Regions from separate parts of the Kitasatospora sp. NPDC053057 genome, predicted to be linked through region 2. Evidence: predicted binding sites of a transcription regulator. Region 2 holds the regulator's gene; the other holds the start of a gene.
The links. The regulator HrcA, encoded in region 2, represses chaperone genes, less so after heat shock. The targets are predictions, from matches to a motif close to TTNGCACTCNGNNNNNCNGAGTGCNAA.
Positions count from the first base shown of each region.

Region 1: groL (chaperonin GroEL) is a predicted target of HrcA. The motif match lies at 2,306-2,332, and genes of this name have one in related genera.

Region 1 covers NZ_JBITZP010000025.1:36,058-39,465, reverse strand. The annotation lists gene ACIG5E_RS24940 (hypothetical protein) at 1-59, shown strand, start outside; gene ACIG5E_RS24935 (hypothetical protein) at 56-412, opposite strand; gene groL (chaperonin GroEL) at 528-2,150, opposite strand; gene ACIG5E_RS24925 (cold-shock protein) at 2,495-2,698, opposite strand; gene ACIG5E_RS24920 (ubiquitin-like small modifier protein 1) at 3,261-3,408, opposite strand, start outside.
Region 2 covers NZ_JBITZP010000029.1:19,867-23,274, reverse strand. The annotation lists gene dnaJ (molecular chaperone DnaJ) at 1-816, opposite strand, end outside; gene hrcA (heat-inducible transcriptional repressor HrcA) at 890-1,924, opposite strand; gene htpX (zinc metalloprotease HtpX) at 2,191-3,111, shown strand; gene ACIG5E_RS26715 (hypothetical protein) at 3,144-3,408, shown strand, end outside.

The DNA of each region.
Region 1 (3,408 bases), on a different contig from region 2:
ACCAGCGCTATACCGCGGCCGCCCGCGCCAACCTGACCGCCGAACTCGAAGGCCTCTAGACCAGCTCGCCGACCGGCGCCACCACCACGCCCTGCTTGCCGCACACCCAGTGCGGCTCCGGGCCCAACTCGGGCTCCACGCCCAGCGCGTGCGGGTCCCCGTCGGCCGCGCAGGCGGTGCACAGCGGCCACCGCCCGTACGCCTCCAGCAGCGCGTCCTGGACGTCCTGGGCGACCAGCCCGAGCACGTACTCGGTGCCGTCCGGCCACTGCTCCAGCCACCAGCGGCGGTGGGTGACGGCCTGCTCCACCAGCGAGACGACGGCGGCGTCCGCCACGTCCCGCGCGGTGAGGTCGGCCAGGATCAGTGCCCGCGCGTTGTGCAGGGCGGTCTCGATGTCGTCGGAAGCCATCCGTCCATTCTCCGCCGAAACCCGGGACACGCCGAAACGCCGCGTGGGCGGCCCCCCCCGAAGGGGACCGCCCACGCGGACGAGGAGTCAACCGACCCGATCGAAGCGATCAGGATCAGAAGTCCATGTCACCGCCCGGCATGCCGCCGCCGGCGGCCGCGGCGGCCTTCTCCGGCTTGTCGGCGATGACGGCCTCGGTGGTGAGGAACAGCGCCGCGATGGAGGCGGCGTTCTGCAGCGCGGAGCGGGTGACCTTGGCCGGGTCGATGATGCCCTCGGCGATCAGGTCGACGTACTCGTTGGTGGCGGCGTTCAGGCCGTGACCGGCGGGGAGGTTGCGCACCTTCTCCACCACGACGCCACCCTCCAGGCCGGCGTTGGTCGCGATCTGCTTGATCGGGGCCTCCAGCGCGACCTTGACGATGTTGGCACCGGTGGCCTCGTCGCCGTCCAGCTCCAGCTTGTCGAACGCGACACCGGCCTGCAGCAGGGCGACGCCACCACCGGCGACGATGCCCTCCTCGACGGCGGCCTTGGCGTTGCGGACGGCGTCCTCGATGCGGTGCTTGCGCTCCTTGAGCTCCACCTCGGTGGCCGCGCCGGCCTTGATGACGGCCACGCCGCCGGCCAGCTTGGCGAGGCGCTCCTGGAGCTTCTCGCGGTCGTAGTCCGAGTCGCTGTTCTCGATCTCGGCGCGGATCTGGTTCACGCGACCGGCGACCTGCTCGCTGTCGCCGCCACCGTCGACGATGGTGGTCTCGTCCTTGGTGATGACCACCTTGCGGGCGGTGCCCAGCAGGTCGATGCCGGCGTTCTCCAGCTTGAGGCCGACCTCCTCGGAGATCACGGTGCCACCGGTGAGGATGGCGATGTCGCCGAGCATGGCCTTGCGGCGGTCGCCGAAGCCCGGGGCCTTGACGGCGACGGACTTGAAGGTGCCGCGGATCTTGTTCACGACCAGGGTCGACAGGGCCTCGCCCTCGACGTCCTCGGCGATGATGACGAGCGGCTTGCCGCTCTGCATGACCTTCTCCAGCAGCGGGAGCAGGTCCTTGACCGAGCCGATCTTGGAGTTGGCGATGAGGATGTACGGGTCCTCGAAGGTCGCCTCCATGCGCTCCAGGTCGGTGGCGAAGTAGGCGGAGATGTAGCCCTTGTCGAAGCGCATGCCCTCGGTGAGCTCGAGCTCCAGACCGAAGGTGTTGCTCTCCTCGACGGTGATGACGCCTTCCTTGCCGACCTTGTCCATGGCCTCGGCGATCAGCTCGCCGATCTGGGTGTCAGCGGCGGAGATGGAGGCGGTGGAGGCGATCTGCTCCTTGGTCTCCACGTCCTTGGCCTGGGCCAGCAGCTGGTCCGAGACGGCGGCGACGGCCTTCTCGATGCCGCGCTTCAGGGCCATCGGGTTGGCGCCGGCGGCGACGTTGCGCAGACCCTCGCGAACCAGGGCCTGGGCGAGCACGGTGGCGGTGGTGGTGCCGTCACCCGCGACGTCGTCCGTCTTCTTGGCGACCTCCTTGACGAGCTCCGCACCGATCTTCTCGTACGGGTCCTCGAGCTCGATCTCCTTGGCGATGGACACACCGTCGTTGGTGATCGTGGGGGCGCCCCACTTCTTCTCCAGCACGACGTTGCGACCCTTGGGGCCGAGCGTGACCTTCACTGCGTCGGCGAGCTGGTTCATGCCACGCTCAAGGCCGCGGCGAGCTTCCTCATCAAAGGCGATGATCTTGGCCATCAGAAGTGGTCCTCCGGGACACGGTCGACTGCTCGGACCAAGGGGTGCCCGCGACGGACGGCCCTGGTGCGCGGAGGTCCATTCCCCTACCGCTCCCGGGGGCCTCACCGACCCGGTCCGCTGTCACTCTCACACTGTGAGTGCTAACGCAATGATTAGCACTCCGGGTGGTCGAGTGCAAGCCCAATCGCCAACCCGCGAGCCGTCCTCCGGGCCCGCACCGACTCCCGTCCGGGCCCGTGCGGGAACGCGAACGGGCCCGTACGACGCGTGTCGTACGGGCCCGTCGAGAAGCGAGTGGTCACCAGCCGTGGGCCGTGCCGAGCTCCTGGATTCGGAAGGGGTCAGACCGCCGCGCGGACCATGTCCGCCTGCGGGCCCTTCTGTCCCTGGGAGATCTCGAACTCGACCCGCTGGCCCTCCTCGAGGGTGCGGTAGCCGTCCATCTGGATCGCGCTGTAGTGGACGAAGACGTCCGCACCACCGTCGACCGCGATGAAGCCGTAGCCCTTCTCCGCGTTGAACCACTTGACGGTGCCCTGAGCCATTCCGAACTCCCCTAGTGCTGTGCTGGCCCTTCACGGTCCCGCAGGTCACGGGCCCGGGTCTGGTTTGAAGGCCGGCCCGGGGAACCCCCCCTGGGCGCAGCCGTGCACGCCGCAATCCTCCCCACGGGAACGCCGGACGGCTTCCGTGAGCGGGTGATTACGTCGACCGCCGCTGAATGTATCCGGATCGACGCCCTCTGCAACAGGGTCAACCGCCGGGAATTCCGCAGCACCGTCAAGAGACAACACCGAGCAAATCGGAAGGAACTCGGCATTCCGCGCGGGACATAGCGGACGAATTACCCAAATGCCCGCAGGAATTCTGACATCTGCCTGACATGTTTCCCGGGCCGGCCCCAGCGTCCGGACGCCCTCCGGCGAACCACGCCGTGGGCCGGAAGGGGAAGCCCTGTTCCCAGCCGAGCCACACTCTACTCCGACTTGACCCGGAAATATTCCCGCCGAAATGCAAGCGGCCGCCCGCACATACGGAGAGTGGAATTCCGTACGTACGGGCGGCCGCGAAGCAGACCCGGAAGCGGGTCGGAAGGCCGGGAACGGCTCAGCAGCCGCCGGCCACCGCCGGAATGATCGAGACGCTCGCGCCGTCCTTGATCTCGGTCGCCAGGCCCTCGGCGAACCGCACGTCGTCGTCGTTCACGTACACGTTCACGAAGCGGCGCAGCTTGCCGGTGTCGTCCAGGATGCGG
Region 2 (3,408 bases):
GGTGACGGTGCAGTGCAGGTCGTCCCCGCGCCGCTGGAAGACGCTGTGGCTGGTCTCGGCGATCTCGACGTACAGGTCGCCGGCCGGGCCGCCGCCGGGGCCGACCTCGCCCTCGCCGGCCAGCTGGATCCGGGTGCCGTTGTCCACACCGGCCGGGATCTTGACCGTCAGGGTGCGGCGGGCCCGCACCCGGCCGTCGCCCGCGCACTCGGGGCACGGGGTCGGCACGACGGTGCCGAAGCCCTGGCACTGCGGGCACGGGCGGGAGGTCATGACCTGGCCCAGGAAGGACCGGGTGACCTGGGAGACCTCGCCCTTGCCGCGGCACATGTCGCAGGTCTGGGCGGAGGTGCCGGGGGCCGCGCCCTCGCCGTTGCACGTGGTGCAGGTGACGGCGGTGTCGACCTGGAGTTCCTTGGTGGTGCCGAAGGCGGCCTCCTCCAGGGTGATCTCCAGCCGGATCATGGCGTCCTGGCCGCGGCGGGTGCGCGAGCGCGGGCCGCGCTGGCCGGCCGCGGCGCCGAAGAAGGCGTCCATGATGTCGGAGAAGCCGAAGCCCGCCGCGCCGGCGCCGAAGCCGCCCGCGCCACCGCCGCCGGGCGACAGCGGGTCGCCGCCGAGGTCGTAGACCTGGCGCTTCTGCGGATCGGAGAGCACCTCGTAGGCGGCGTTGATCTCCTTGAACCGCTCCTGCGTCTTCGGGTCCGGGTTGACGTCCGGGTGCAGTTCGCGTGCCAGGCGCCGGAACGCCTTCTTGATCTCGTCCTGCCCCGCATCCCGTCGGACGCCGAGTACCGCGTAGTAGTCCGTGGCCACCAAATGCTCCGCTTGTTCCGCCTGTAGTAGTGCGACTGGACACCGCCGCCGGACTTCCGACGGCGGTTGCTTGCTACGACTCGGCCAGGATCTGCCCCACGTACCGTGCCACCGCTCGCACCGCCCCCATTGTGCCCGGGTAGTCCATCCGGGTCGGACCGATCACGCCCAGTTTCGCCACGCTCTCGTCGCCCGAACCGTAGCCGACCGAAACGACCGAGGTGGAATTCAGCCCTTCGTACGCGTTCTCCCGCCCGATCCGGACCGTCATCGCGGCGTCCGCGGTCTCACCCAGGAGGCGGAGCAGGACGACCTGCTCCTCCAGGGCCTCCAGCACCGGCTGGATGGTGAGCGGGAAGTCGTGCCCGAAGCGGGTCAGGTTGGCCGTGCCGGCCAGCATGATCCGCTCCTCGTTCTGTTCGGCGAGCGCCTCGAACAGCGTCGCCAGGACAGTACTGACGGTCGGCCGGTCGACCTGCTCGAAGATCCCCGGCAGCTCCTCCAGCAGTCCCGGGACGTCCGGAAGCCGCTGGCCGGCCGCCCGCGCGTTGATCCGCGCCCGCAGGTCCGCCAGGACCGTCTCGCCGACCGTGCCCGGGCAGTCGATCATCCGCTGCTCGACCCGGCCGGTGTTGGTGATCAGCACCAGCATCACCTTGGCCGGGGCGAGCGCCACCAGCTCGATGTGCCGGACGGTGGAGCGGGTGAGCGAGGGGTACTGCACCACGGCGACCTGCCGGGTCAGCTGGGCGAGCAGCCGCACCGTGCGCCTGACCACGTCGTCCAGGTCGACGGCGCCGTCCAGGAAGTGCCGGATCGCCCGGCGCTCCGGGGAGCTCATCGGCTTGATCTCGGCGAGCTTGTCGACGAACAGCCGGTAGCCCTTGTCGGTGGGGATGCGCCCGGCGCTGGTGTGCGGCTGGTGGATGTACCCCTCCTCCTCCAGCGCCGCCATGTCGTTGCGGACCGTGGCCGGGGACACCCCGAGGTTGTGCCGCTCCACCAGGGCCTTGGAGCCGACCGGCTCCTCGGTGCCCACGTAGTCCTGGACGATCGCGCGCAGCACGGCGAGCTTGCGGTCGTCCAGCTGGCGGACCTCACCGGCCATGGGGCACGCACCTCCGTCTTCGCACGTTGTCCGTCTGTGATGCTGCGAGCCGCTCCTCGGAGGGCCCGACCTTGGCACTCTGCGCACACGAGTGCCAAAACCGTACCTGCCAGTGTACGGCCCGGGTCCTACCGCAGGAACGGCCCGGCCAGGGTGATCCTGCCCGCAGTTCCGGACGGCCACCACGACACTCCGCGTGCGGGGGTGGTGCCCCGGGGCCGTCCGGGTGGCAGCATCGAAAGCGACGGCGAACGGAGGAGCAAGAGATGTCGAGCTCGGGCCAGCACACCCGTTTCGCGCCCGACCGCGGCCTGACCGGCCGCATGGTCGCGACGATGTTCGTGATCGGGCTGCTGTACGTCGGTTTCACGGGCCTGCTGATCGCGCTGCTGCGCGGGGCCTGGCCGCTGATCGTGCTGATCTCCGGCGGGCTGTTCGTGGCCCAGTTCTGGTTCAGCGACAAGATCACCGAGCGGGCCATGGGCGCCCGGCCGGTGACCGAGGAGCAGTACCCCCAGCTGCACGGCACCATCGACCGGCTCTGCGCCCTGGCCGACATGCCCAAGCCCCGCGTGGCGGTCGCCGACAACGACATGCCCAACGCCTTCGCCACCGGCCGCAACCCGCAGAACGCCGTGGTGTGCGTGACCACCGGCCTGTTGCGCCGGCTCGAACCGGAGGAACTGGAGGGCGTCCTGGCGCACGAGCTGTCGCACGTCGCCCACCGGGACGTCGCGGTGATGACCATCGCCGGCTTCCTCGGCGTGCTCGCCGGGGCGATGACCCGGATCGCCATGTACGGCGGGTTCATGGGCGGCGGCCGCAACAACAACGACCAGAACGCGGCCATCGCGGCGCTGATCATCCCGCTGGTGTCGATGGTCGTCTACGCCATCAGCTTCCTGCTCACCCGGCTGCTCTCCCGCTACCGCGAGCTGGCCGCCGACCGGGCCGCCGCCCAGCTCACCGGACGGCCCAGCGCCCTGGCCTCCGCCCTCACCAAGGTGACCGGGCAGATCTCCGCCATCCCCACCGAGGACCTGCGCAAGTCGCAGCCCTACAACGCCTTCTACTTCGCCCCCGCGCTGAACGCCAAGGAGACCGCCTCCCAGCTGCTCTCCACCCACCCGACGCTGGAGAAGCGACTGGCCCAGCTGGCGAAGATCTCCGAGCAGCTCGGCCGCTGACCCGTTACGACCCCGTTCACGAAAGGACCCCCGTGGGATTCCTGGACGCCCTGTTCGGCCGCACCAAGCCCGTCAAGCCCGACCTCGACCAGCTGTTCGGTGTGCCGTCCGCCGCACTCACCCTGGAGGCCGCGGCCGGGTTCCTGCCCACCGGGCTCGGCTCGGTCTGCTTCGCTGCCGTCGAGGGCGCGTCCTTCGTCCAGGTGGAGCAGCAGGTCCGGGCGCTGCTGGACGCCGACACCGAGCGCGGCGGCGTCCCGGTGGAGGCCTCCAAGGACGGCTACGGCTACTCCTGGC